DNA from 3 places in the Solibacillus sp. GQ1 genome. Region 3 is predicted to be linked to each of the others. Evidence: predicted binding sites of a transcription regulator. Region 3 holds the regulator's gene; each other region holds the start of a gene.

The links. The regulator CtsR, encoded in region 3, represses protease genes until heat stress. The targets are predictions, from matches to a motif close to ATGGTCAATAAAGGTCAAACA.
Positions count from the first base shown of each region.
Region 1: the regulator CtsR is predicted to act here: its motif matches at 3,625-3,645, upstream of AC6CH1_RS01430 (ATP-dependent Clp protease ATP-binding subunit).
Region 2: the regulator CtsR is predicted to act here: its motif matches at 2,653-2,673, upstream of clpP (ATP-dependent Clp endopeptidase proteolytic subunit ClpP).

Region 1 is NZ_JCAXEX010000001.1:320,745-331,183, reverse strand. Features, by position in the region: gene AC6CH1_RS01440 (beta-ketoacyl-ACP synthase III) at 1-511, opposite strand, end outside; gene AC6CH1_RS01435 (YjzD family protein) at 970-1,167, shown strand; gene AC6CH1_RS01430 (ATP-dependent Clp protease ATP-binding subunit) at 1,476-3,605, opposite strand; gene AC6CH1_RS01425 (metal-sulfur cluster assembly factor) at 3,779-4,087, opposite strand; gene AC6CH1_RS01420 (prolyl oligopeptidase family serine peptidase) at 4,149-4,913, opposite strand; gene AC6CH1_RS01415 (Cof-type HAD-IIB family hydrolase) at 5,016-5,822, shown strand; gene AC6CH1_RS01410 (alpha-amylase family glycosyl hydrolase) at 5,877-7,328, opposite strand; gene AC6CH1_RS01405 (YisL family protein) at 7,915-8,283, opposite strand; gene AC6CH1_RS01400 (fumarylacetoacetate hydrolase family protein) at 8,495-9,397, opposite strand; gene AC6CH1_RS01395 (DUF418 domain-containing protein) at 9,514-10,439, opposite strand, start outside.
Region 2 is NZ_JCAXEX010000002.1:76,118-86,556, reverse strand. Features, by position in the region: gene AC6CH1_RS12845 (amino acid ABC transporter ATP-binding protein) at 1-246, opposite strand, end outside; gene AC6CH1_RS12840 (amino acid ABC transporter permease) at 247-948, opposite strand; gene AC6CH1_RS12835 (basic amino acid ABC transporter substrate-binding protein) at 978-1,757, opposite strand; tRNA gene AC6CH1_RS12830 (tRNA-Arg) at 2,503-2,574, opposite strand; gene clpP (ATP-dependent Clp endopeptidase proteolytic subunit ClpP) at 2,762-3,352, shown strand; gene AC6CH1_RS12820 (HPr family phosphocarrier protein) at 3,694-3,951, opposite strand; gene whiA (DNA-binding protein WhiA) at 4,106-5,047, opposite strand; gene mgfK (gluconeogenesis morphogenetic factor MgfK) at 5,098-6,075, opposite strand; gene rapZ (RNase adapter RapZ) at 6,080-6,961, opposite strand; gene AC6CH1_RS12800 (8-oxo-dGTP diphosphatase) at 6,976-7,446, opposite strand; gene trxB (thioredoxin-disulfide reductase) at 7,772-8,716, opposite strand; gene AC6CH1_RS12790 (tetratricopeptide repeat protein) at 8,793-10,319, opposite strand.
Region 3 is NZ_JCAXEX010000005.1:65,332-75,770, forward strand. Features, by position in the region: gene AC6CH1_RS16715 (acetate uptake transporter) at 1-297, shown strand, start outside; gene radA (DNA repair protein RadA) at 367-1,740, opposite strand; gene AC6CH1_RS16725 (ATP-dependent Clp protease ATP-binding subunit) at 1,937-4,381, opposite strand; gene mcsB (protein-arginine kinase McsB) at 4,378-5,475, opposite strand; gene AC6CH1_RS16735 (UvrB/UvrC motif-containing protein) at 5,472-6,014, opposite strand; gene AC6CH1_RS16740 (CtsR family transcriptional regulator) at 6,027-6,491, opposite strand; gene AC6CH1_RS16745 (DUF4870 domain-containing protein) at 6,693-6,998, opposite strand; gene AC6CH1_RS16750 (acyltransferase) at 7,119-7,349, opposite strand; gene AC6CH1_RS16755 (globin-coupled sensor protein) at 7,492-8,805, shown strand; gene AC6CH1_RS16760 (acyl-CoA thioesterase) at 8,863-9,351, opposite strand; gene AC6CH1_RS16765 (aldehyde dehydrogenase family protein) at 9,416-10,439, opposite strand, start outside.

The DNA of each region.
Region 1 (10,439 bases), on a different contig from region 3:
CTTCCGAAACTTTGCCGAGAACAGCCGCACTTGCACCATCGCCAAATAGGACAGCTGTGTTGCGGTCATCCCAATCCACAATTTTCGACAGTTTTTCAACACCTACTACTAATACATATTCATAATTATTGCTCTCAATAAATTGTTTTGCAATAGCCGTTCCATAAATAAATCCTGAGCATGCAGCGGACACATCCATTGCGCCACATCCCGATATTCCAAGTCGTTCTTGAATTTGACACGCTACACTCGGGAAATTCTGATCCTGTGTAACCGTCGCAACAACGATTAGACCAATTTGATCTGGTGTTATACCTGCATTTTCAATAGCTTGCACTGCTGCTTTATATGCTAAATCCGATGTTTCTTCATTCTCAGCGATAAAACGGTTTTCAATACCTGTCCGAGAACGAATCCACTCATCTGATGTATCTAAAACTTTTTCAAAATCCTTATTTGCTATAGCTTTTTCCGGAACATATTTCCCCATCCCTATAATACCGGCATTCATATAATAGCCCCCTTGTTTTCTCATAAATCAAAAAATATAACTAATTATTAGTAGTTGGTACTAATTATAGAACATAATTATTTTTAACACAATTAAAATTTCCGGAAAAAGAGGGATTGGGGATTTATTCTTGTTTTTTCTTTCAATTAAAATGGCTATACTAATTGATAAAACATCTGGATGAAAATTGAATAACGGACAGCAGTATTCGTTCATTTCTTACGTTTAAACTTTTAAAGAGCGAATGTAAAAAACGTTCCATTATTAGACAAACAACTTCGAGCTAATCTTCTCTTTTTCCGTGTTAATTCCTACTTGAAAAAGCAATAAAAACAAGCATTTATGACAACTTGAAGAATAATTTGATTCGCCCTTTTAATTTGATGAATGCTTGTGGTATGATATTGAAGATGTAATTTCACAATAACGTTATAAATAAGTTCAATGAGGTGAATTTGATGCAATATATCATTACGTTCTTTTGGTCATTCTTATTAGTTTCAATGCTAAACTATGTAGTAAGTTCTGTATTAAGTGTAGATTTTAACTTCATGAATGGCGTAATCGTATCATTAGTATTCAGCGTATTAGTTATTATTATCGCTGCAATCATTCCAAACGAATCAACTCCAGAAGCAGAAGCAGAGCATCATTAATAGATAACAAGGGGCTGTCCGGTAAAACTACTGGACAGCCCCTTGTTATTTACACCCACTTTTGTGGGGGGCGCTGACTTTATTAGATAAATTCAATACATATTAGAACTTTTATACTTGATATTAGAAAAGTCGCCACGTTTATTTGAACAGTAGCACCTCTTATTAGCACAAGTGACATTTATATTAGAATTTCCGGCTTTTATTAAAACTTTTTCATTTATATTAGAACTTTAACCATCCTTATTAGAACATTTCAAACCACCAAAAAAAGCTTGTACGTATTCACGCACAAGCTGTCTTCAAACTTAATTTAATTTTATTACTAACTCTCCGTTTTCCAATGCAATCGATAAACTTCCACCTGCTGTGACTTCCCCTTTTAACAGTTCACGGGCAACAATCGTCTCCAAATGGCGTTGGACAAAGCGTTTGAGCGGACGTGCACCAAATTGCGGGTCAATCCCGTGCTTCACAATCCAGTCCACAACTTCCCCATCAACAGACAGCGTAATTTCCTGTTCTGCGACCCGATCTTGAAGCTGCTTTACATATTTCCAGGCAATCTTATGGAAGTGCTCATTCGATAATGCATGGAACATAATAATATCGTCCATCCGGTTTAACAGCTCCGGCTTAAAGTGCTGGCGTAATGCTGCTTGAACAAGCTGTTCCGCTTCTTCTGATGCTTCCAGTAAAAACTGTGAGCCGATATTCGATGTCAAGATGATAACGGTATTCGTAAAATTGACAATCCGTCCTTGGCTATCGGTAATGCGGCCATCATCAAGTACTTGCAGTAAAATATTCGCGACATCCGGATGCGCCTTTTCGATTTCATCCAGCAGTACTACAGCATACGGATTGCGGCGTACCGCTTCTGTCAGCTGACCACCTTCTTCGTAGCCAATATAGCCTGGAGGAGCTCCGACAAGTCTGGATACAGAATGCTTCTCCATATACTCGCTCATATCAATACGGATGAAATGGTCTTCCGAATCGAAAAGTTGTGCGGCCAATGCTTTGGCCAATTCCGTTTTTCCGACACCGGTTGGCCCAAGGAACAGGAAGCTTCCAATCGGCTTATTCGGGTCTTTAATACCGGAACGCGCACGCCAAACTGCTTCCGTTACATAAGTTACCGCATCGTCCTGACCGACTACCCTTTCATGCAATGTATCTTTTAAACGGAGCAGTTTATCGCGTTCACCTTCAACAAGCTTCGTTACCGGAATCCCTGTCCAGCGTGAAATAATTTTAGCGATTTCTTCTTCAGTCACTTCTTCACGCAGCATCCGGTTACCTTCCGACTGTTTCAACTGCAGTTCCAGTTCGGCGATTTCCTTTTCAAGCTGTGGTATTTTACTGTACTGAAGCTCACTTGCCCGTGCTAAATTACTGCCTGAAATAAATAAATCGTCGCGCTCGGCTTCCATTTTTTTCAGTTCATCTTTTTTATCGCGTACAATCTGTAAACCGTTTTTCTCGAGTTCCCACTGTTCCTTCATTGACTTTATTGAAACTTCCAATGTATCAATTTCATCTGTAATTATTTCAAGACGTTTTTTACTTGCATCATCTTTTTCTTTTTTCAGTGCCTGCTGCTCAATTTTCAGCTGTGTGAGGCGGCGCATTAACTGATCCAGTTCCTGTGGCATTGAATCGATTTCTATGCGGATCATCGCACATGCCTCATCGACAAGATCAATTGCTTTATCCGGTAAAAAGCGGTCTGTAATATAACGGTTCGCCAGTTGGGCCGCTGCAATAATCGCGCGGTCATGAATGCGGACACCACGGTGATGTTCTTCAAAACGGTCTTTTATTCCACGTAAAATGGAAACCGTATCTTCAATAGAAGGTTCTCTCACCATTACTTGCTGGAAGCGGCGTTCCAATGCAGGATCTTTCTCGATATACATACGGTATTCATCCAATGTTGTTGCTCCAATACAATGCAGTTCACCACGTGCAAGCATTGGTTTCAGCATATTTCCTGCATCCATTGCTCCGTCCGCTTTGCCTGCACCGACAATTGTATGGATCTCATCGATGAATAAAATAATACGTCCATCTGATTCTTTCACTTGCTTTAATACCGATTTCAGCCGCTCTTCAAACTGCCCGCGATACGATGCACCGGCAATTAGTGCACTCATATCCAATTCATAAAGCTCCGCATCTTTTAATCCTTCCGGAACATCCTGTCTTACGATACGCTGTGCCAGCCCTTCGACAATCGCTGTTTTACCAACACCTGGCTCACCGATGAGGACCGGATTGTTTTTTGTTTTACGTGACAGAATACGAATGACGTTCCGGATTTCCTCATCTCGTCCAATAACCGGATCCATCTTACCGTTTTTTACTTGTTCAATTAAGTTTCGTCCAAATTGCTCTAATGGAGGACGATTATCTTGTGTTTGGTTAAATTGCATAAAGTGCACCCTTTCATTTAGTTTGACCTTTTTTGATTAATTTAATTATAAGTCAAAGTTGGTCAAACAACAAATAATTAAGCTCTGTTTCCTTCGCAAAGATCCTAATAAAAAACGATCACTTTGCCTATACGCAAAATGACCGAATTTCAATTCATTTATTCACTTATTAATTAACGAATGCCTAATGCCATTTTTGCATAGCGGGACATATTGTCTTTAGACCATGCCGGTTGCCATACGATATCTACTTTTACTTCTTTTACTTCCGGTAATTCGCTAAGTGCAGTTGTTACTTGGTCAACGATAACTGGAGCAAGCGGACAGCCCATTGATGTTAATGTCATCGTAACGATTGCTAAGCCCTCATCTGTTAAATCTACTTCATATACTAAGCCTAAGTTGACGATATCAATGCCTAACTCAGGGTCAATTACGTTTTCCAATGCACCTAACATACTTTCTTTCATATCGTGATCAATTGCCATTTTAAATTTCCCCTTTCGCCATGGTGTTAATGTTAATCATAGCAGAACGCATGATTTATGCCAAACAATGCGCCATAAATTGCGTGACTTGCAAAATTCCGTTTCTCGATACCGCATGCCCAGCTTTTCGTTCTGCCAAATAAGTAATATGTTCCGCTTTTTTTTCTTTTTCCAGTTGTTCAACATAATCTCGGCTCATATGATAAGGAACGACCGTATCGCGCTCACCATGCCAGAAAATAATCGGTTTGTTTGCCCATAATTCCTCATGCTGCTCCATATCAAATTTTTGCAGCATTTGAAGCAAGCCTGTTTGCTGTTCTTCAGACAACGGAAATGTTACGCCTTTTTGCTTTAGATCCTCTACTTGATGGAGGGCCAGTTTCGTATAGCTTGTTGTACCCATACAAATACCTGCCGTTTCAATCCATGGATAGATCGCTAAACAGCCTGAAGTGACGATTCCGCCCATTGAAGTTCCGGCAATCCCAACCTTGTTTCCTGCCAAGTTTTTCAGCTTCAATTCTCCATAAATAGTATGTACTTCTTCCACTGACTTTAATACAATTTTCCAGAAGTTAAAGTTCATCTGGTCTTCCGTCAATTGATTCGAGCGCTCACCATGCATTAACGCATCCGGTAGTATAACGCGTACACCCTGTTGCACAAACTGATAAGCGTAATGTAAATTATGTTCCTTTGCGCTTAAAAAACCATGAAGAAAAATAACGACCGGTGTTTGCTCATCCATCGTTTCATCATATACATGCAGTAATGGAATGGACTTCCATTGTTCTTTGTCAACTATCAAATTTCTCACCTCTTTGTTTACATTAGCAAAAATTGGTCAATGTTTCAAAACTTTGACGAATGCTATTTTTGCACGTTACAATTATACCCAGGCTAAAGGAGGCTTACTCTTATGAACGAACATTTAATTGTATTAGATTTAGACGGCACTTTATTGACGGACGAGAAAAAAATTTCTGCGCTGACAAAGGAAACTTTGTTAAAAGCAAAAGAAGCAGGTCATCAGGTGATGATCGCGACAGGACGTCCGTATCGTGCGAGTCAGCTTTATTACCAGGAGCTGAGTTTAACAACTCCGATTGTCAATTTCAACGGAGCCCTCATCCACCACCCTAAAAATCCGATGTGGAAAACGATTCATACAACAGTCAATTTAAGTGTAGTCCATGATGTTGTAGAATCTGTTCATAAATATGAATACGACAACTTAATCGCCGAAGTAATGGATGACGTGTATCTCCATCGTGAAGATGAAGGTGTGCTTCAGTTGCTGCATATGGGCAACCCGAATATTCTAACAGGCGATCTGAAAAATACATTAAAAGAAGACCCGACAAGTTTGCTTATTCAAGCCGATGATGTAAATACACCGATTATCCGCAAACATTTGCAGGATGTTCACGCTGAACTGATCGAGCACCGACGTTGGGGAGCTCCATTCCCGATTATTGAAATTGTCCATAAAGGGTTAAGTAAAGCAGTAGGCATCGACTATATTGCAAAAGAAATGGGCATTCCCCGTGAACGCATCATTGCATTTGGCGATGAGGACAACGACTTGGAAATGATTGAATACGCAGGCGTTGGCGTTGCGATGAGTAACGGTATCGACGACTTGAAAACAATCGCCAATGAAATTACGCTATCGAACAACGAAGACGGCATAGGGAAATTTTTGCAGGACCGATTAAAACTATAATAAAATATAAACAGCCTGGAAAAGCATGTTGTCTGCTTCTCCAGGCTGTTTTATTTAGTGCGCTGAATTCTCGGCACGGCGTTTTTTTCCGCGCTTCATAATCACAACCATAAATGCTGTGTATAAAACAACGACCAATCCAAGTGCCACAATATAAGAGGTGTTAATGCCACGTGCTTCAATTACTTGGTACACTTCGACCATTTCACGGTCTAAAATAATCGCATAGTTGCCGTCCTTATTTTCACGGATGATTTCACTGTTGAACATTCCGCGAACTTCTTTTCCTTCACCCAGCTCAGCCACAGGAATATGCACTCGTTTTGTTTTACTACTATTATTAATGACAACGATCCATGTTTCTTCATCGGATTTGCGTTCAAATACAACATAGCCGTCTTTATTTTCTAGCCATTTAAATTCTCCGTTTCGCAAAGTATCGGAATCATTTCTTAATGACTGGAGCTTCCCGACATAATCGGCTAATTCCGAGTCTGTTTTAAAATTGTAGTACTGGTGTGCTTCAACACCCGCTTCCCCATTCATCGCAATTTCAGATCCATATTGTACGATTGGCACACCTGGAAGTAAAAGCGTGCTCGCAATGGAAATTTTACTGCGTGTCGGTGGATACATACCTTCCTCTGTTGCCGCCAATGTGAAGCGGTTCGACCAGATAGTATCGGTCATCGATAATACCGGAGTCCCTGAAAGCATTTCCTCGATATGAGGCTCCAGTACTGTCGTATTTAAATCAACATTTTTAAATGCATTCGTAAAGTTGGCCGCAGTATCACTGTAAAATTTCGCGTCAAAATCTGCATCACTTTCTGCATTCGCAATAACATAGGCACCTGCTGCTTTTAACTGTTCAATAAAGCGATTTAAAAAAGCAGTATCGGCTTGTTCAATATTCGTCAGTCGAACCCCGTCTAGTTTATATGTATTTACAAATTGTACAGCACTGTTGATGAGCTCATTCTGTACTTCTTCATTCGTTAAGTCCCACTGTATTTTCCCATCATTTTCAGATGCCACAAATCCTTGTTTTTCAGCAAGTTCATGGTTTGGACTAACATTGGAAATCGGGAAATCAACCATCATTTTGATTTCACGTTTTTGATACGCCTCGACCATGTTTTTAAATTCCTCTGCTGTTCCAAAACGGTGGTCGAACATTGTATAGCTCGTAGGCATCGACCCATCATATTTTTCAGTCTCAAATACAGAGCCAATTGACAGTATCGTATAGCCCATATTTGCAACATAATCGATTTTCTTCAGCAATCCATTGAAATCCCCGCCAGCAAACATCGTCGGGTCTTGCGCATTTACTGTATCATCATCATTTTTACCGGTACCATTAAAGAAACGGTCCACTAAAACATCATATATACTTTCATCTGCAATTGTACGCTCTTCCGCATTTGCAACAGCAGCAACTGACAATGAAGTCGAAAGCAGCACACCCGCAGCTAATGTACGAAACCATTTATTAAATCCCATTCATTTCCCTCTCTTTCATATACAGTCCATCGTCATTTTACCAAAAAAGGTATAAATGTAGCTAGCTTAAATAGTTATTTATAGGAAATTCAACAAATACGTGTCAGAAATGTGTATAGAGTGTTTAATATGGTTAGGTATTGACGGCGCGTTGTGTTTTATTAGAAGGTTTCAGGTGGAATCTGGAACGTTGAGGGGGATGAAGTAGAACAACCTGAATCTAATGTGGAACAATTTACTCTAAAAGTAGAACGAATCTTGGCGAATGTAGAAACTGCTGGGATATTAGAACCTTGTAGGTGAAATGTAGAACGTTGAGTCAGGAAAGTAGAACACTGACGACCTAATATAGAACGTCTCTCCTCAAAAGTTGAACGTATGCATCTGAATGTAGAACACCCGGAGATATTAGAACTTTCAGGTTGTAATGTGGAAAGAGGAAACCAAAAAGTAGAACACCTCTCCCCTAATGTAGAACAAAACACTATAAAAGTAGAACGAATCCCCTTAAAAGTAGAATCCTCCCTTCTCCATACAAAAAAGCGTGTAAAAAGCCACCTCCACTTTTTACACGCTTCAATCTTTATTAGAAGTTTACACCGATACCCATGCTTAAGCCTAAGTATAATGTGATTAATAGAACGATACCGAATAGTACCCAGAACATATTGACAGATTTGCCTTTGCTTTTGCGTACTAATACCATTTCCATAAAGCCGATTACTAAAATACCAAATAACACTTTCATATCATAGTTCATGCCGCTTTCAGTAATCTTATCGCGCCATTCCAGGAATAAAGACAACCCTGTTACGATTACTAAAATATACATTACACGTAAGATCATGTGTACTGCTTTCATCTTTTTGCCGGATAATGCAGCGATAAAGAATAATATTAATGCTATTACCCAAGTCGTGATGTGCATATGCGTCGTACTAGTTAAGAAATCCACGAATTTTCCACCTCTTCTATTTATTCTCTACAGGCAATATCCTACCATGTAAAGCCCTATAAATTCAATTGAATCTGCCAAGTGTTCTATGAGTTGTCATAAAAAAACGAAACTTTTCCGCAAAAAAGCAGTAGATTTTCCTTCCACCAGAAAATCTACTGCCTATTAAAAGCGAATCTAGCAATCTGCAGCTATGAATATCCTAATTTAATTAAGCAAATCGGTTTGCTAAAGTCCCGATTCCTTCAATTGCGATTTTCACTTCATCGCCTGCTTTTAAAAATTGAGGCGGGTTCATCCCTTTTCCGACTCCGGCAGGCGTACCTGTTAAAATAACATCACCTGGCTCTAACGTTACATATTTTGAAACTGTCTCAATAATTTCGGAAACAGAGAACAACATATCTTTCGTCGATCCATTTTGGCGTACTTCACCATTTACTTTCGTCACAATCGATAAAGTATGCGGATCAGGAATTTCATCTTTTGTTACTAAATACGGCCCCATTGGACAGCTGCCTTCCAAGCTCTTGCCTAAGAAGAACTGTTTATGCTTCTCCTGTGCATCACGGGCTGTAAGATCATTGGCAATTGTATAGCCGAACACATAGTCAAATGCCATTGCTTTTGGAACATTTTTTCCGCGCTTGCCGATTACAACAGCCAACTCTCCTTCATAATCAAGAGAATCCGTCACCTCTGCATGCACAGGTAATGTTGATTCATCCGGGGCAATTGCAGTTGGTGACTTTGTGAAGACAACGATATGTTCCGGTGCCTTTTCTGCACCCATTTCACGGGCATGATCACTGTAATTTTTACCAACACATAAAATATTTTTCGGTGTACGAGGAACTGGCGACAGCCACTCAATATCAGAATAAGCCAGTTTGAACTGAGCTCCACCTTCATGATTCTGAGCTGCCTCTACTAATTTACGAACTTGCTCAACAAATTCATAGCCATGTGCAATCCCGTCAATAATTGTTTTCGGAAAGTCTTTTAGTACATTAAGTTGGTTTTGGATTTCGATAACATCCCAAACTGCCTCTTCTTTTTTTACTTTTGGGCCAAACTTTACTTGTTCGTTTACTTTAAATGATAACAATTTCATAACGTGGAGCACTCCTTCTGTTTTTTTACATCATACATTAAAATATAAACAATTGCCTTACTTTTCTGACAAAAAGGGGCTTAATTCGTAAAACTAAGCTTTCGGTGCATCTTTGTTCACGTTTTACGTTCTGCAGGTTTGCCGTAAGTAAATCTTTTCAGTAATGCTTCAATCGGTCCTTGTTTATATTTCGAGAAATAGATTTCCGCAAATAGTACTTGGATAACGAAAATTCCGACCGCCATATAAATCCCCATTTGCACATCCACTTTTCCGTATAAACCGAAGCCCCAATTGTAGAACAGCACCGTACAAATAACGGACTGCATCAGGTAAAGCGTGAGAGACATACGGCCAGCCTTTGCAATCGGCGTCAGCAGTTTTACTATGACCGGTAATTGTGTCAGCAATGTTATGGCTGCCATATAGCCAATCGCAAGCAGCGGTCCGCCGATATAAACTTGCAAGTATTCATTGCCCAATGTTTGGTCACCTGATATCGGCAAGCTCTTCATATAAAGTCCGCCGCCTATACCAGCAACAGCCAAAATGATCCAAACTATGATTTTTTCTTTTGCTCGCTCGATCATACGCCATTTTGCAAGTGCTGCGCCAAACAGCATATAAGGTAATATTGTAAATAAAGACGAAATCCACATCATGACACTCATCTGAATCGATAAATCATCAAGACGCTGCATAAATGCATCCGTCCAGTTCCCGATACCATATGCTGTTAAGGCACTTTGCATTGCTTCAATATCGACAGGGAAACTATCCATTGATGCCGAAAAAAAACCTGCCGCGACATATAAACTTAAATTAAAACCATGATACAAAGCATTCACCGCAACCGCCACAAGCAGGAGCCATTTTGCCTTAATACGAATTAGCGCGATTAAAAATACTCCGCAAAATGCGTACGTGGCCAAAATATCGCCCCACCAAATGACAATCGCATGCAACATTCCAATGCAAAATAATAAAATTAGACGCTTTGGCGCAAATCGGTAAAAATCTGCGCCCGACTCATTTGCTTTTA
Region 2 (10,439 bases), on a different contig from region 3:
CACCATTCCTACTTCTGTACGGATTTCGTTAATATTTGTTTTCGGATCATTAATTTTAGTACCTTCAATATAGATTGCACCGTCCGTTACTTCCTCCAGCAAATTCATGCAGCGAAGAAACGTTGATTTCCCAGAACCAGATGGCCCGATGACACAAACTACCTCTTTTTCATGTACTTCATAATCAATCCCCTTTAACACTTCGAGCTTGCCAAAATGCTTGTGTAAGTTTTCTACTTTAATCATTTACGCGCGCTCCTTTTTCTTACGTGGGTTGTAATTAATATCAACTCGTTTTTCGATAAATGCAATGAGCTTCGTTACAGCATACGTTAATACAAGGTATAGGAACGCTGCGAATAAGTACGGCTCCCAGAAACGCTGATACGTTCCGGCTACAACTTTACTTACATATAAAATTTCGGCTCCGGCAATTACCGTTACAAGTGAAGAGTCTTTTAATAATGCAATAAATTCATTCCCTAAAGGCGGGATCATACGACGAAACGCCTGCGGTAAAATAACTTTGCGCATCGCCTGGCCCTGTGTTAACCCTAAAGATCTGGCAGCTTCCATTTGACCTTTGTCGATCGACTGGATACCTGCACGGAAAATTTCTGCATTGTATGCGGCACTGTTTAAAATCAGTCCGACAATACCCGATACCCACCAACCTTGTGAAGTTCCAAAAATCGTTGGAATAACAGCTAAGTGAATTAATAATAATTGTACGAGCATTGGCGTACCACGGAATACGTCGACATATATTTTAGCCGGCCAGTAAATCCACTTTTTTGTTGAAACTTGGCCTAATCCTAAAACTAGACCGAATATGATACCACCAATATAACCACATGCTGTTAAAACAATAGTCGCCCAAAGTCCTTTTGCATATAGTTCACGGTAGTTCCAGATTATATCCCAACGGAAAAAATCAAAAAAATCCATCTGAAACCCTCCAATAAATTAAATGTAGCTTATTCGATTTCCGTACCTGTAATTTCAGCTAACTTGCCATTGTCTTTAATTTTTTGAAGACCTTCATTTAAAATGTCCAATAGCTCTTTATTGCCCTTTTTCACCATAAAGCCGAAGTAGTCTTTCTCAAATGAAGTATCCTCTACCGCTCTTAAGCCTGAATCAGGATTGTTTTCAAGGTAATCTAAAATTACTGCATTATCACCGATTGCGGCATCAGCTGCACCTGTCAGCACTTCTGTTAAAGCAACAGAGAAGTTTTCATAAGCTAAAATCTTCGAGCTGGCAACACCTTGCAGTTCCTGTGCTGCGATATGACCTGTCGTATTAATTTGCACCGCGATTTTTTTGTCTTTAATATCTTCCAACGATGCCACTGTCGAACCTTCTTTTGTCACGATCAGTAAAGTCGCTTCATAGTAAGGATCTGTAAAGTCATATGATTCTTTACGCTCATCTGTAATTGTAATAGCCGCTGCGCCCATATCCACTTCACCAGTTGTTACTTGGCTCATCATTGAGTCCCAGCCTACATTTTTCACTTCTGTTTCAATGCCCATCTCTTCGCCAATCGCTGCTAAAATCTCTGAATCTAAGCCGACAACATTTCCTTTATCATCTAAGTATTCAAATGGTGCATATGTAGCTTCCGTACCTGCAACGATTTTCTTATATTCTTTATCTCCTGTAGATGTAGATTCGTCCGCTCCACACGCTGTTAAAATCATTGAAGCTGCCGCTAAAGGTGCTGCCCATTTAAATAGTTTTCTAGTACTCATTATGAATATCCTCCTGGATGTAGTAGTTTTTTTGTTAATAACATGTTCAATTATATTAATTCCGCAATTAATATACAACATTTAATTTTTAAAAAAATGATTATTATTGCAGTATAATGAATTATTATAACAAAATTAACGGTATATTTGCATATAATTTAATATTTATTCACTCTATTACTATTTCATTATTGTATTCCCCTCTTCAAAAGGACTCTCATACCATTACATATATTCCCTGTTATCTATAATATATGTTAATTGGATAGGTAATTTTTAACTAAAATAAAAAAGACTGCACAAGAGGAACTCCCTCTTATGCAGTCTTGAATTATTATTTTTAGGTAGAGAACGAATGAAGGATAAAAAGAACCGGTACAGTGATTCTTTTTATCCTAATAAAACTTCATTCTCTATTGCAAAAAAACCTCAGATGATTTTTTGCAATTGATATTGAAACGTATATTAAAACAGTAAAATGGTGCCCCCTAAAGGACATGATGGTATGGTCTATCTAACTAGTTTTGTAAAAACACAACATTTACTAATGTACTAATTTTCTACCTATATTTCAAGTAGGAAATGTGCTTTTTTAAAAAGAAATTTTATTTTTTAGGTGAAGAGCGTTTAAATTAGATGCGTTTCGGAAACTTATAGTGTAGCGTCAAAATTAAACTGTAGAAAAATGGAAGAGAAAGATTATTTTTACTTCATGCTGATCAGTAATAATCTTTATAAAAGAAAGCGCCCTCGGAGGGAATCGAACCCCCAGCCTCAGAACCGGAATCTGAAGTGTTATCCATTACACCACGAGGACATATAAATAAGTATATAAGCAACTTTTTTCATTATACAGATGGAACCCCTAATTTTCAACTGTAAAAATCAGAGTTTATATTTGACCATAACTGACTAATACGTGTATGATAGGTTTACAGCTGAAATATTTGTCATTTTCAGCAAAAGTTATCGAATATAAGCTTTAACAAAGGGAGGATTTTTCAATGAACTTAATTCCTACAGTTATTGAACAAACAAACCGCGGCGAACGTGCATATGACATTTATTCACGTTTACTTAAAGACCGCATCATTTTATTAGGTAGTGGGATTGACGATAATGTTGCGAACTCAATCGTAGCACAGCTATTATTTTTAGAAGCTGAAGATCCAGATAAAGATATCTACCTATACATTAACTCACCAGGCGGCTCTATCACTTCAGGTATGGCAATCTACGATACGATGAACTTCATCAAACCTGATGTATCAACTATCTGTATCGGTATGGCTGCTTCAATGGGTGCATTCCTGCTTTCTGCTGGTGCAAAAGGCAAACGTGTTGCATTACCAAACGCAGAAGTAATGATTCACCAACCACTTGGTGGAGCACAAGGTCAAGCAACTGAAATCGAAATCGCTGCAAAACGTATTTTACACTTACGTGAAAAATTAAACCGTATCATGGCTGAAAACAGTGGCCAAGATTATGAAACGTTAGCGCGCGACACAGATCGTGATAACTTCATGTCTGCACAGCAAGCATTAGAGTACGGTCTTATCGATAAAATTTACGAGCGTAACCAATTAAAATAATCGATTCATTCAAGCATACAAGATTCGTCTTGTATGCTTTTTTGTATTCCAAAAAAATAAGCACAGCCCCATTCATGTATACTGAACAGCTGTGCTTTTGTCTTGTAAATAAAATTCGTTATCGCATTTTGTTTAACGCTTAAATAATATGATTGTCCACGTCCAGGATAAAGCACCAACTCCTTGCACCATTAGGTCCCTCATGCAAAAGTGGTGGATCGTTTACTTTTGCGTCGGGCCCTCCTAGGCTTGGACTCATACGATGTGAGTCATCGGGGGCATGCCACAAGGATGTGGCGCTTTGCCCACGTGGAGTTGAACGGGCGCTTTAACCTTTTGTCTTAATCCGCTTTTTCAATTAGAAGTTGTAGTGCGTCGATTGCTTTTTCTTCGTCATGGCCGTCTGCCCATAATGTGACAACTGTGCCTTTTGCAACAGCTAGGCTCATAATGCCCATGATCGACTTTGCATTCACTTTTTTCGTACCTTTTTCTAAATAGACATCTGCTTTATAACGATTCGCCTCTTGGACGAACAAAGCGGCCTGTCTTGCTTGTAAGCCCGATTTTAACTTTACTTCTACTTGTTTTTCAATCATGTTGAAATACTCCCTTTCACAACCGTTCATCGCTTCTAAGTTTATCTTAACGAAATTGTCCGAAAAGAACAACAATTGGAAACATCTTTTATGAAATCGTTACCAATTTTTTCTTTTAACGCCTCGACGACTTGCTCCGTACCTTTATGTGAATTTAAATACTCTCTCCACGACGGAGCGCATCCGCGATTTCATCGATTTTGCGCAGACGATGATTGACGCCTGATTTACTGACAACGCCAGTTGAAACCATTTCACCGAGCTCTTTTAACGTCACGTCCTGATATTCCACACGAAGACGTGCTATTTCACGCAACTTTTCCGGCAGCTGATCAAGGCCTACCGCATTATCAATATAGCGGATATTTTCCACTTGCCGCAACGCCGCGCCTATTGTTTTGTTTAAGTTGGCTGTTTCACAGTTTACGATACGATTCACACTGTTACGCATATCTCTAATTATCCGTACATCCTCAAACTTTAGCATTGCCTGTACAGCACCGACTAAATTCATAAAATCCGAAATCTTTTCGGCTTCTTTCAAGTACGTCACAAAGCCTTTTTTACGTTCGATCGTTTTCGCATTTAAATCGTATCGGTTCATGAGCTCTGCCAACGCTTCCCCGTGCTCCTTATATAAAGAATAAATCTCCAAATGGTAGGAAGAGGTTTCCGGATTGTTCACCGAGCCTCCCGCCAAAAAGGCACCACGTAAATAAGCACGGCGTTCACTTTCTTTCGGTATGATTGATTTGGCGATTGTATGATTAAACTCAAATGAATTTGAGACAATTTCTAAATCCGCAAGAATTTCCCGTGCGCCTTCCCGAACACGGCATATATACACATTGTTCTTCTTAAGACGCATCTTTTTTCGAACAAGCAACTCAACATTATATGGATAAAGCTTCTTTACAATTGTATAAAGCCGACGTGCGATAGCCGCATTTTCTGTTTGTACGTCCAAGCTTATTTGACGATTCGCAAAGCTCAACGAACCGTTCATCCGTATAAGGGCAGAGACTTCAGCCTTTAAACTACTATCCCCAGCTTCTACTTGCGTCAGTTCTTTCTTTGTTTCAGATGCAAATGACATGGATTCGCTCCCCCTTTCCTAGCAACCTATGTAGTGTTTCTTCAATACTACTATTCTTGCATCGTTTGTTTTTTCTGTAATGTATATTCACAAAGCCATTCAGCGAGATTAACCGCATCATGACGTACTGTTCCATTTTCAATAAGCGCAATCTCTTTAGGAATAATATTGATGCCCATTTCTTGCAGTCTTTCAATATCAAACTTTACAGGTTCGGCATTTTCTTCAAGATAGTTTTCATAAATCGAAGGAGGCAGCTCCTTTTCATTGATCAGTACCGATTGAATAAATGCTTCTCCGACATGCTCATGGATTGCTTCAATATGTTTTGAAGCAGTAAAGTTTCTCGTTTCACCTTGCTGTGTCATTAAATTCGCAATGTAAATTTTTTCACATTTCGCACGAATAACTGCCTGCCCGATTCCTTTAACTAATAAATTCGGAATGATGCTCGTATAAAGGCTACCAGGTCCAATCAAAATAAAATCTGCCCGTTCAATCGCATGAACTGCAGCAGGTAAAGGTTTGAGATTACTAGGCTCCAAGTATACCCGTTTAATCGGTGCATGGCCTGATGGAATTTTCGACTCGCCTATAATGTCTGACCCATCCGCTAATTCGGCATGTAATGTAACCTTTTTATTCGCTGCTGGAATGACCTTTCCGTGCACATTCAGTACTTTGCTCATTTCAGCAATCGCATGGTTAAAATCACCTGTAATTTCCGTTAAAGCCGTCAACATTAAATTTCCGAGCGAATGACCGTCTAAATCGTTTGATTGGGAAAAGCGATATTGAAACATTTGCTCCACTAACGGCTCTACGTCTGAAAGTGCGGCAATTACATTTCGCACATCTCCTGGCGGCGGGATATCATAGTCATCCCGCAAACGCCCAGAAGAGCCACCGTCATCTGCAACCGTAACGATGGCCGTTATATCAAAAGGATGTTGCTTTAAACCGCGCAAAATTGTAGAAAGGCCTGTCCCTCCGCCAATTACGACGATTCTTGTTCTCTTTTTTTTCATTTCATCAATCCTTCCTATGATTGATATCTCTATGTGTAACGATGACTTGATCATTTTTTGCCAATAGCTTCCCGAAGTATTCAGCAAGTGTAACGGAGCGATGTTGCCCGCCCGTACAGCCGAAAGCGATGACAAGCTGTGATTTGCCTTCATTACGGTAATGGGGAATCATGAAAGTGAACAAGTCAGTCAGTTTGGCAATTAACTGTTGTGTTTCTTCCGTTGCCAGTACGTAAGAGGATACTTCTGTTTGCAGCCCTGTTTTATGCCGCAATTCTTCCACATAGTAAGGATTTTTTAAAAAGCGGACATCGAATACTAAATCGGCATCAATCGGCAGCCCATGCTTAAATCCAAATGACATAATGTTTAGTGAAAACGTAGGACTGCTCATATTGCTGAATTCCTGGGCGATACGTTCACGTAATTCGCGTGGCTTTAACTTGGAAGTATTGACGATTGATTTGGCGCGCCCTTTTACTTCAGAGAGCAATTCGCGCTCCAATTGAATCCCTTCCAGCGGTAATCCCTGAGGTGCAAGCGGATGTGATCGGCGTGACTCTTTATAGCGGCGAACTAATGTGGCATCATCGGATTCTAAAAATAAAATACGGAGTAAAATATCTTCTTCGTCCAGTAGTGCGTCGAGCGATTCGATCAATGAGCCAAAAAATTCTCTCCCACGTAAATCCATGACAACAGCCATACGTGAAATCTTTTTTTCGGAACCCTTCATTAGCGCTAAAAAAGTAGTTAAAAGCTCCGGAGGTAAATTATCTACACAGTAATAACCTAAATCCTCAAAACTTTGAACGGCTACCGTTTTGCCCGCCCCTGACATTCCTGTAATAATAACTAACTCATGTGTATAGCTCGAACTAGCCACTTATTTCATCTCCTCTAGTTTTGTTCCGTCGAGTTTTGAATTTTTTCGCTAATCAGCTCAAAATCCTCTGTATATTCAAATGTACCATATTGAGTACCTTGATTTAATGCTGCAAATAATAAATTCGTACGGTCACCTGCTGCCATCGGAAGATCCTTTAAACGATCAATTTCATACCAGCTCAAAATGCCTTCCCGTGTTTCGACAAATGGTGTACCTTCAACATCTTTTGCAATAAATGTGTACAGCATCCACTCATCGACGACTGTATCTCCATTTTTTATAACCATTGTATATACGCCTTTTAAATGAACGTCTTTTGGTGTTAGATTTGTCTCTTCCTGGAATTCGCGTATAGCGGAGTCATAGATGGACTCTCCTGGCTCCATCTTCCCACCTGGTGCCACAAACCAGCCTCTTCTCGGCTTTTGTAACAATAATACTTGACCATCTTTAATAGCGAGTAAATTTGTAATACGTTGCATACACAACACCTCAACTTTTTCATTTAATGGATAAGTGAAAAAAATATTTCACGGATTCCACATAAGTAAAGACACAATTTCGCTATGTGAAGCCAATTGTGTTTTTCTAAAGCTTATTTCTATTATACCTTGTCCTATGCATTCAGTAAAAGCAAGCGTTTCATTTATAATGTCAACACCTATGCCGGAAAGTCACAAAAAAGAGGTTGCTTCAGCGTAAACCGCTTGAAACAACCTTAGGATAAAAATATAAGGGGGTTAAAACAAATTCCACTTTTAGTATACCCTTATTTTGTAACGATATGATTACATTTATGTTAAAGAATTATTGATTTATTTTTTCTTTTATTTCTTCCACGTAATGTTGAGCTGATTGAGCTGCAATACTGCCGTCGCCTGTAGCTGTTACAATTTGACGCAGCATTTTTTCACGAACATCGCCCGCTGCATAAATACCTGGAATTGCCGTTTCCATATTTTCGTTTGTTACGATATAGCCTGCGTCATTTAAAATATTCAGTGAAGCAAATGGCGCTGTTAATGGAAGCATGCCGACATATACGAATACACCATCCGCATCCTCTTCCGTTTCTGTGCCGTCAACTGTTGAAACTAACGTCACTTTCCCTACTTTACCGTCAACATCATGAATTTCTTTTACTGTTGTATTCCAGATGAAGTCGATTTTTTCATTGGCAAATGCACGGTCTTGTATAATCTTTTGTGCGCGAAGTTTATCGCGACGGTGTACAATTGTTACTTTATCCGCAAAGCGTGTTAAGTAAATGCCTTCTTCAACTGCAGAGTCTCCCCCGCCGATTACGATCAGTTTCTTTTGTTTGAAGAAAGCGCCATCACATACAGCACAGTAACTTACACCGCGACCGCCAAGCTCTGTTTCGCCAGGAATGCCTAGTTTTTTATACTCTGCACCTGTTGTAATAATAATCGTGCGTGTTTTATATTGTTTTTTACCTGAAACGATAATTTTATATTCTTCACCATCGATGATTTCATTTACATCACCGTAAGCATATTCAGCACCGAATTTTTTCGCATGCTCAAACATTTTTGTCGATAGCTCAGGCCCTAAGATTGTATCGAAACCAGGGTAGTTTTCCACTGCTTCCGTATTAGCCATTTGTCCGCCGGGAATCCCACGTTCAATCATTAATGTTGATAAGTTAGCGCGTGATGCATATACCGCAGCAGTCATACCTGCTGGACCTGCTCCGATAATGACTACATCATAAATTTTTTCTTCAGACATGTTGATCCTCCTCTTGCGTATACCTTTTATATATTTTTATCGTATAAGATTGCTTGGGTAAATACAAATATACTGCCTATTCAAAGTCCGATGGTACAAATTCATATAATTCATCATTGTATTTCGATAATGTTGCAGTCGAAATATTATATTTACCCGCAACTGCTTTTTTCGTCACTTTGTTTTCCAGTGCCGTATGGAACGAATATTCAACAGCAGCAGCAAGCGCCGCGCGATTTTTAAACGAATAGCCTTGTTGGAATGCAATTTCCCCAAGTGCAAACCATGTACTTAACACTTGCGCCACTTCCAATGAAATCGAATCATTCGTTTCTGTAATCAGTTCAGCAACTTCCATAAAACGCAGGAATTGCTGCTCTTCCTTGCTGCCGTTACTGAAATCATAGTCCAGTGCGTACGCCATGCAAAGCTTTTCAATAGCCGTAAAATCCGAGACATTTATAAGAGAAGGGTGTGCAACAATCTCTTGTTTATGTGCAGACCGCTTCAATAAAAACATGCCAAATAATCGGCTTGACAGATGCTCATCTGTTAGTTGACGAATGATGAAATCACGATGGTTCTCCGCGGAATTCCGTAAAATAGAGCCTTCACCCTTTGCCCACGGTTCCATTCCTTCTTTTGATGGATCCAACTGAATGAGCATTTTCCATGATTCTTTTGCAATTGATTCATGTCCTGAGAAGTAGGCTGACTGGGCAAGCCAGAAATAAAAGCCAGGCTCTCCGTCATAGCCTTTTTTACTCATAGAACGCAGCCATTTATAGGCCTCTTCATATTGCCCGATTAACGCAAATGTTGCACCGAGCTTATAACGGTTTTCCCAATCGAACGGTTGGATTTTCTTCAATAAACCGACCAGTTCGTTCAGCTCTTCACTGCTCTTTTCGTAATACGCAAATACGGCCAAGTTGCAAAGTGCATGAAGATTGCCTTTGTTTTCACGCAGCACTCGATATAAAAGTGCGCGTGCCTGTTCCGCATCTCCGACATAAAAATAAGCCAACGCCAGATTATTATAGGCATTCCATAGGTCTGGATACTCTTCAATGAGCTGCTCCAGCATTTCGATTGCCGTCTTAAAATCTCCCTGCTCCATATGGCGGCGGGCCTTTTCTTGTGCCACATGCTTCGCTCCATCAAATTCGTCCATGTCATCCATTTCTTCGCCAACATAGTCGACAAACTCCAATATTTCAGAGGCGTCTTCCGTATATGCGCCATTAGGTTCCATTTCTAAATATTGTGCTGCGTATTTTTGGGCATCAGCAATGTGACCGATACAGCCCGACACTTCTGCCAGCATGAAAATGATTTCAGATTCATTCGGCTCTAAACTATAGGCTGTGTGAATTAACTCATATGCATGCTCAAAATTTTGCAGTTCCATTTCAAGTATCCCGTACTGTAGTAACACATGCGCATCATCCGGACTTAAATCCGCCGCGCGCTTAATAAATTTATATGCTTTATCCATTTCGTCTCGTTCTATTGCCTTTAAAGCTTTCTTGTAATAATAATCACCATTCGGAACAAACGACACGACATTAGTAGCTTTTGGTTTTAAACGTTTATTTTCCAATAATATTCCTCCGAGTCATTCCGTTCAATACATTCTATATCATCAAATACGCAGGTCATTTGTTTGTAAACAAAGAAATAAGGAACGCACAGGTGTGGTCCCTTAATCAATTCTTACTAT
Region 3 (10,439 bases):
TTTACCCTATTTATGACGATTGGTGCAGCTGAAACAAATAAAGTTCTATTCGCCATCTTCGTAATGATCGACTTCTTATTTATCGGCCTGGCATTAAGCTCATTTGGAATTATGGAGCACGGCATGCATTTACTTGCAGCCTACTCTGAGTTAATCATTGCTCTGTTATCACTTTACGGTGCGGGTGCTAATGTATTGAACAAGCATTTCGGCTTCAACTTCCTGCCGATTGGAAAGCCTTTTGGCATTTTCACAAGAGAAGCATTTTTAAAGAAGGAAAAAACAGTAAAAGCATAAAGAAAAAAGGCATGAAAAGTATTTTCACTTTTCATGCCTTTTTTGAACATATTACCAAAAATATATTCTCTATAAATTTTGGAAAGATTCCCGCAGTGCATCACTGATTGTTTCGACGCCAACGACTTGAATGTCCGGCGGGAATTCCCACCCACCAATATTAGAAGCTGGAATAAAGGCGCGTTTAAATCCTAACTTTGCTGCTTCCTGTACACGCTGTTCAATTCTCGAAACGCGGCGTACTTCACCAGTTAACCCTACTTCCCCGATAAAGCAGTCTGTCGGACGTACTGTCTGGTCTTTAAAGCTTGAAACAATACTTGTTAATACAGCTAAATCAATTGCCGGCTCATCCAATTTCACGCCACCCGCAACTTTAATATACGCATCCTGTGCCTGAAGCATCATGCCCATGCGTTTTTCCAATACCGCCATTAAAAGCTGGACACGGTTTTGATCAACCCCTGTTGCCATACGCTTCGGATAATTGAAACTCGTTGGTGTAACAAGAGACTGGATTTCTACCAAAATCGGACGTGTCCCTTCCATCGATGCAACGATCGTTGAGCCAGGGGCACCTTGCGAGCGTTCCTGTAAAAACAGCTCAGAGGGATTCAATACTTCCTTTAACCCTCCATGAAGCATTTCAAAAATCGCAATTTCATTTGTAGAACCAAAACGGTTTTTCTGACTTCGTAAAATTCGGTGGTTATGGTGGCGTTCCCCTTCAAAGTAAAGCACCGTGTCTACCATATGTTCTAAAATACGCGGTCCGGCAATCTGACCTTCTTTTGTAACATGACCAACAAGGAAGATAGCAATATTTTTAGTTTTTGCAATGCGCATCAGTTCCGCTGTACATTCACGTACTTGCGACACACTGCCCGGTGCACTTGTTATTTCCGGGTGGTGTACCGTTTGAATCGAATCGACAATAACAAATTTCGGTTGTACTTCATCAATTGTCTGATTTAAAAACTCCAGATTCGTTTCCGAGTAAATATAAAGCTCCGGCGTATGTACACCTAAACGTTCAGCACGCAGCTTCGTCTGACGTACAGATTCTTCACCGGAAATATATAAAACACGTTTTCCCTGATTGGAAAGAAGCGCTGATACTTGCAGTAATAAAGTCGATTTCCCGATACCTGGATCACCGCCTATCAATACAAGTGAACCTGGTACGATACCGCCTCCGAGTACACGGTTGAACTCATTCATTTCTGTGGCGATACGTGTTTCTTCCTGTACCTCCACATGAATAATAGGTGTTGCCTTTGTAGCTGTTGTAGAATGCTGGAACGCACCACGCGGACCTTTTGTGATGACTTCGACTTCTTCATTCATCGTATTCCATTCACCACAGCCAGGACAGCGCCCCATCCATTTTGCCGCCTCATAGCCACAGCTGCTGCACATAAATTTAGACTTCTTTTTTGCCATTTTGCTAGCTCCTTCGAATGTGTGTTCCTATAATTGTACACGAAACAAAATCGAATACCCACTAATCTGCCGCAAAATTCTTTTTCGGTTAGCGTTTCCTACAAAAATAATTTTGGTTTAGCGAGAATTCTCCGATTCCTAACGACGATAGTATAAAAAACAGACGAAGCAGGAATTACCCGCCTCGTCTGTTTTATTAATTCGTTGCTACTTTTTCTTGTGTTCGTACGATAAACTCATCATCTGCATAATCAAGTACGACTGTTTGCGTCTTATCCAATGTACCTTTTAAAAGTTCTTCGGATAAGCGGTCTTCTACATGTTTTTGTAATGCACGGCGCAATGGACGCGCACCATATTGCGGATCATAGCCTTCTTCCGAAATTTTAACAAGCGCTGCATCCGTAAGCTGCAGTTCGATATCCTGCTCTTTTAGACGCTTCGTTAAAGAGTTCGCCATTAATGATACGATTTCTTTTAAGTGATCCTTTTCTAATGAATGGAACACGATCATTTCATCAATACGGTTTAAGAACTCTGGGCGGAACGCTTTTTTCAGTTCTTCCAGCATTGTGCTCTTCATGTCTTTATCTTTCGATGCATTTAGACCAGCACTGAATCCTACATGCTTGCGATATTTCAGTGCATCTGCCCCAACATTCGATGTCATAATGACAACTGTATTGCGGAAATCGACAACACGACCTTTTGAATCAGTTAAGCGGCCGTCTTCCAGCACTTGTAATAAGATGTTGAACACATCCGGATGCGCCTTTTCGATTTCATCCAACAGTACAACCGAATATGGTTTACGACGGACTTTCTCTGTTAATTGGCCTCCATCTTCAAATCCTACATAGCCCGGAGGCGAACCGACTAAACGAGAAGTCGAATGTTTCTCCATATACTCTGACATATCTACACGGATCATCGCATCTTCATCACCGAACATTACTTCAGCAAGTGCTCGCGCAAGTTCTGTTTTACCGACACCTGTAGGACCAAGGAAGATAAATGAACCGATTGGACGTTTTGGATCTTTTAAGCCTGCACGTGCACGGCGGATTGCACGGGAAATTGCCTCTACCGCTTCACCTTGACCAACCACGCGTTTGTGTAACTCTTCCTCAAGGTTTAATAACTTCGCAGATTCTGCCTGTGCGATTTTTGAAACCGGAATTCCCGTCCACATCGCTACCACTTGCGCGATGTCGTCAACATATACTGTAGACTCTTCTTTGCCTTGTTTTTCTTTCCACTCTTTTTTCAGTTGTTCAAGCTCTTGTTTCAGCTTCTGCTCTGTATCACGCAATGCAGCAGCTTTTTCAAATTCCTGTCCTGAAACTGCGGCATTCTTTTCAGACTTAATGCCTTCCAATTTATCTTCCAACTCTTTTAAATTAGGTGGAACAGTATAAGAGCGTAAGCGCACTTTCGAACCAGCTTCATCAATTAAGTCAATTGCCTTATCCGGTAAGAAACGATCTGAAATGTAGCGATCTGATAATTTGGCAGCTGCTTCTACCGCTTCATCCGAAATTTTCACACGGTGATGTGCTTCATAGCGGTCACGTAAACCATTAATGATTTGGATTGTTTCTTCAACAGATGGCTCATCAACTTGGATTGGTTGAAAACGACGCTCTAATGCCGCGTCCTTTTCGATATATTTGCGGTACTCATCCAATGTTGTTGCACCGATACATTGCAGTTCGCCACGAGCCAATGATGGTTTTAAAATATTCGATGCATCAATTGCACCTTCCGCGCCACCTGCACCGATCAATGTATGAAGCTCATCGATGAATAAAATAATATTGCCAGCCTGGCGAATTTCATCCATTACTTTTTTCAGACGGTCTTCAAATTCCCCACGATATTTAGTACCTGCAACAACTGTACCCATATCAAGCGTCATTACACGTTTATCGCGCAGTGTTTCCGGAACTTCATTATTGATAATTTGCTGTGCCAATCCTTCTGCAATAGCTGTTTTACCGACACCTGGTTCCCCGATTAATACCGGATTGTTTTTTGTACGGCGTGACAGTACTTCTACAACACGTGTAATTTCTTTTGAGCGGCCGATAACCGGGTCAAGTGAACCTTCACGCGCTACCGCTGTTAAATCGCGGGCTAAACTATCAAGTGTTGGTGTATTTACTGTTTGCGTCATGCTGGAGTTACCGCTATTGTTAGAATCATTATTGCCTAATAACAGTAAAACTTGCTGGCGTGCTTTATTGATGCTTACACCTGTATTCGCCAATACGCGGGCAGCAACCCCTTCACCTTCACGAATTAAAGCTAATAAAATATGCTCTGTTCCGACATATGCATGCCCTAATTTACGTGATTCATCCAATGAAAGTTCGATTACCTTTTTAGCACGTGGTGTGTAATGTACGATTGGACCTACATCTTCAGTACCTTTTCCAACGAGTTCCTCAATGCCAGTTTCAATCATTTGAGGGCTAATATTAATTGCTTCTAAAGCTTTAGCGGCAATTCCGCCACCTTCACGAATTAAGCCAAGTAAAATATGTTCAGTTCCGATTTCTTTATGCTTAAGACGAATTGCCTCTTCCTGAGCAAGTTGTAATACCTTCTGAGCACGTTGTGTGAATCGATTAAACATCATAGAAAATCCTCTCCTTTTTCCCCATTGTTTGTAGCTTCATCTTGCTCGTTTAACTTTTCTTGCAACAGCTTCGCACGATACATATCGCGTTCTGCCGGTTGTAACGTAGTACCAATATATTGCTGAATGAGTCCAGGTTGCATAATAAGCATGCACTCATTTAGTTTACGCTGTGAAATTGCTTCTAATAATCCTAAACTTACCCCAAGACGCACATTTGATAAACAGCTAGCCGCTTCTTCACTCGTTAAAATTTTTGCGTACTTCAATGTACCAAGTGAACGGCTTAAGCGGTCTTCCAACACCGAGGGAGCACGCATCAATAAATTTTTACGTGCAAGCTCTTCCTTTTTGATTACTTGCTCCACAACTTCCTGCAGCTCCTGTAAAATCGTTTCTTCTGATTTACCTAATGTGATCTGGTTTGATATTTGATAAATATTCCCTAAATTTTCACTGCCTTCCCCATATATACCCCTCACAACCATTCCTAATCTTGTCATCATCTGAATTAATGGATTCATCTGTTTCATCATTGTGAGTGCTGGTAAATGGAGCATGACAGAAGCTCGAAGTCCTGTTCCGACATTTGTTGGGCAACTTGTCAAATAACCATAGCGGTCTTCATATGCATACGCGATTGACTTACTTAAGTAGCGGTCAATATTACGAGCCTTATCAAATGCTTCTTTTAAATTCATCCCTTGCGTAAGACTCTGTATGCGAATATGATCCTCTTCATTTACTAATATGCTAATGGATTCATCTTTTGTTAAAAAAAATGATCCAATTTTTTTTCTTCTTGCCAAATTCGGGCTGATCAAATGCTTCTCCACTAAAATTTGGCGTTGTAAAACCGGCATATCTTTTATTTGGAAATAGGAAAACTGATACGGATTATCATATGAAGACAATAATGACTGCATCATTTTTTCTTCGATTAATTGGGCTTCCTGTTCTGTAAAACTAATCGGAAATCGAGTATTGGCAATATTACGAGCAAGCCGAATGCGTGTGCTAATGACGATATCTGAATCGCTTTCGTGCTGCATCCAGCTGGGACTGGCATTCGTTAAAAAATGCTCGATGTTCATGCGTTCCCCTCACCTTCCTGTCTTATTTTACTTTCCAATTCCCTTACTTCATCACGTATGGAAGCTGCATCTTCAAATCGCTCTTCCGCAATTGCTTGCTGCAGTGATGTTCGGAGCTCTTGGATTTGTTGTTCTACCTTTTCCTTTGAAGGTCCTTCTTCCATATACCCTACATGCTGAGTACCTGCCTGAAGACGTTCAAGCAGCTGTGGTAATTGCTCGCTAAATGTTTCGTAACATTGACCGCATCCGAATTTGCCTTGCTTTAAAAACTGTCGGTACGTAAACCCGCAGGAAGGACAGGATTTTGGGCTGTTTGTATTAGTTGTCGTGCTTTCTTTCTTTGCATTCACAGGTACAAAATTGAACCAATTTGAAATAAGCTGCTGAAGAGATGCAGGCTCTTCATTTACGTCAAATTGAAATGGATGAAATTGAGTGGCACATACTTCACAGTAGTGACGCTCTACTTTTTGACCATTGTGAACTTGAGTAACGGTAACATTGGCGTGACGCTGTTTACAATGCTCACATATCATAATAATCCACCTCTACTTTTCAAAAGAAATCGTTTGTAGCATTGCGTGCATAATGCGTGCTCTTAGTTGATCACGCAGCGGCAAAGCTACCTGTAATGTGACACGATCTAAAGCGGCCTTCATAATGCTTGCTTCTCGTTCTGTAATGATATCCTCATCCAATAAACGGAAAATAATACGCTCAGCATTAGTCTGGGCAATGGCGTTACCTATTTGTGTTTCCATTTCGTCAAGTAAATTTTTCTTCGAGTGGATTGTTACACGCAAAATCCGAATATAACCGCCACCACCCCGCTTACTCTCTACATAGTAGCCATGCTCGGTCGTGAAACGCGTATTGATAACGTAATTGATTTGAGAAGGGGCACAGGCAAATTGCTTTGCCAATTCATTTCGTTTTATTTCAATAAGTCCCTGTCCCTCTAATTCAATAACTTCCTTCAAATACCCTTCAATTATGTCAGATATATTCCTCATGCTGTCTCTCACCTCTCATCAACTGACTTTGACTATCTTTGACTTAAATATACAATATTTATTTTTTGAAATGCAACTAATCACTCTTGTTTTAGGTTTCCCTATTTTTACATTAATAAATCCCTTTTTATGTAAAAAAGCGATAAGGTGTTTTTAAACAAACCTTACCGCTTTTATGAACTTTGCCAGAATGAGGGTAAATTATACCCAGCGTCCGACAATTGGATAATTCCAGTGCTGATCCGATAATGCTTTTACAATACCGATGACCGGGGCAATCCAGAAGATGAGTAAAAATACTAATAGGAATGGTAAACCTATTAACAATACAGAAAGGACTCCTGCTATCGCTATTAAAATTCCGAATACGACCTGGAATAGTAATGCTTGGATTGCTGTACGCTTCACTTCATCTTCAGAACTTATTAAGAAAAACAGAATCGGTACAAGGAACGGTGCAAAGAATGCACTGGCATGAATGATGATTTTCGACCATTTAGATTCCATTTGTTATCAACCTCACTTTAGTTTATTAGCTTATTTACGGATAATATTCATAAAAGTTTCATAGAGAGGACAAAAAATCCCGAATTTTTATTTCGAGATTCTTGTGATGTCTAAATTTAATCAATATGGGCCTCTATCTTTCGGGTTGTCCCCTTCTTGAGGAAATAAAAAGTAGGAAATAACCGCGGTTAAGATGGTTGCTCCAATAACTATTAAAATCCGATCGCGGTCACCTACTTCTGCATAATTGTTTACGAGCATAATATACGATGCGATTGCCACCCCAAGCGACAATGGTAAAACAAATTTCAAACGCCCTTTATGAAACTTCATCATTACAACGCCTTTCATTATTTACTGCATCCATTTTAATAGTTATATACCTCAAATACAAATTAATGTAAATTTTTAATCTTTATAGAAATATTAATGATTTAATCCGATATAAACAGTAAAATAGTATTATTTAATAATACATGAATCGAGGAAGAACATGGGTATTCTGTTTTCAAGAGCAACAAAAGTTTCAAACAAGCCTTATTTTGATATTGCAAATTATGCACAGCAAGTAAATCTGGATGTATCAAACTATCCTAACTTACATAAACAGCTTCAATTGCTAAAATTGACGAAAGAGGATTTAGCCGTAATTAAACAGCTAGAACCTTTTGCTCAACAAGTTGTTCCAGTTATGGTGGAAAAGTTTTATGGTGCAATCAGCTTAAGTTCGGAGCTTGTAGATATTATAGGAAGTTCAGCTCGAATGGAGCGTCTTAAAGGTACACTAACAAGGCATTTAGAAGCAATGTTCAACTGTAATATCGATTCACGTTATATTGAAGAACGACAAACGATTGCGCATGTCCATGTCAAAATCGGCCTGCAATCAAAGTGGTATATTGCATCATTTCAATCGCTAATGACAACGTTTATCGACTTTATCAGTAAAATTGAAATGCCGAATGAAGAGATGGCTAAAGCAATTAATGCTTTTTCAAAACTAATCAACTTCGAGCAGCAGCTTGTGATTGAAGCATATGAAAAAGAAGAGCAGCGCATTCGTACTGAAAGTTTGGAAATGAAATACCGAATCGTAGAGCGAATTCAACATACTGCACAAGAGTTAACGCATATTAGTGATCAGACAAATGCCTCATTACAGGAAATTGCGAGTCAATCTGAAGAAATTGCTTCCAACACAAAACAAGGATTAAATTTAGTCGCGGAAACCGAAAATAAATCAACGACAGGTACTACATATTTAGTTAACCAGACAGCAATTATGACAAACATTTTAGACCGTGTGGACATACTTGAGTCATCAATGGTTAAACTGCGTCAATCATCTAAAAAAATTGCTGAAATTGTAGGATTAGTAACAGGGATTGCCGATCAGACAAACTTGCTTGCATTAAATGCATCTATTGAAGCAGCACGTGCAGGTGAACATGGGAAAGGATTTGCCGTTGTAGCTGATGAAGTCCGAAAGCTTGCTGAGGAAACTAAAAATGCGGTACAAAACGTTTCTCATTTAATTAAAGAAACAGAACTTAGCATTTCACAAATGTCCGATTCTGTTTCAAGTGTTGATGAGCAGGTAAAAATGAGCGTGGATACACAAAAAAGCTTGGCAGATTCTTTTACATCCATAACGGAAGCAGTACATGGAATTAAAACGCAATATGAAAACACGAATGAGGACATTCATGCCATTTCTTCTGTTATTACCGGTTTGACACATACAACAAATGATGTCATGACATCATCCGATTCACTGCTCCACATTGTTCAGGAACTGCATGATTAATTTCGCTTAAATACTAAAGGGATATCAAATGGCATTTTGCATTTGATATCCCTTTTTTTATGCACGGCGCTTTTTTGATAATGCTCGCTTTTGTTTTCGATGTTCCTGACGAATTGGGCCTGTTTCAAATAAATGACGTTCGAAATCCGTCTCCGGTTCAACACCCGGTACTTCTTTCGGCTTGCCGTTTTCGTCAATCGCTACCATCGTTACGAATGATTCCGTCGTCAGTTTCTTTGCACCTGTTTTAATATTTCTTGATACAACTCGTACATATACTTCCATCGAAGTACGACCTGTTCCAGATACAACAGCTTCCAACTCAATCATATCGCCTGCATAGGCAGAGGAAACGAAGTCTACTGAGTCAAAAGAAGCAGTAACGACTTCACCTTGACAATGTTTCATTGCTGCAATCGCAGCAATTTCATCAATATATGCTAACACTTTCCCTCCAAATATCGACTGATGATGATTTGTATCAGGAGGCAGTACTAATCGTGTTTGGATAGATTTTGAAAAGCTCATTGGCAGAGTATTTTTCATAATCTTCCTCCTTTCTAGACTACACTCCATGTTACTATTCGGAAGATGGAAGTGCTAGTACAAACTATTCATAATTCAACTTCATCGTAATAAATTTTAAATCGGTCATTTCTTCCACTGCATACTTAATGCCTTCTTTACCGTAGCCGCTCATTTTGACGCCCCCATACGGCATATTGTCTACACGGAATGTCGGAATATCGTTAATGATTACCGCGCCTGCTTCAATCTCTTCAGCGGCTTTCATCGCATCTGTTAATACATTTGTGTAAATACCCGCATTTAACGCAAGCTCCGATTCATTTACAAAAGCAATTGCTTCGTCCAGCGTATCATATGGCACAATGGATACAATCGGTGCAAAAGTCTCTTGGCAAACAATTTTCATATCGGGCTTCACATTCGTCATGACAGTTGGGGAGCAAGTACGCTCTGTAAATTCAGCTCCCGTTGCAACCGTTGCACCTTGCTGTTTCGCCTCTTCAATCCAGTTTTTTATACGGCTAACTTCATCCGGATGAATCATTGCACTCACATCCGTTTTTTCATCATGCGGATCCCCTACAATCAATTTCTTAGTCTCTTCAACAAATAATTTTGTAAATGCGTCATAAATTGAAGTATGAACATAAATACGTTGCAATGAAATACATACTTGTCCGGCAAATCCAAAAGCGCCGCCAACACCACGCTTCATAATTTTTTCAAGCGGTGTTGAAGGTTCTACAATGAGTGCCGCATTTGAACCAAGCTCTAATGTAATTTTTCGCAAGCCGATTTTTTCTTTAATTTTTAGGCCTACCGCACCACTACCTGTAAATGTCACTTTTTTTACAAGTGGATGTGTGACAAGTGTTTCGCTCAATTCCCCACCACTGCCAGTTACAATTTGTAATGCGCCATCCGGTAAACCTGCTTCTTTGAAAATTTCAGCCATTACAAGTGCACTTAACGGGGTTTGGGATGCAGGCTTTAATACAACTGTATTCCCTACAGCAAAGGCTGGACCTAATTTATGGGCTACGAGATTAAATGGAAAATTAAACGGTGTAATCGCAGAAACTACGCCTAATGGAACTCGTTTTGTA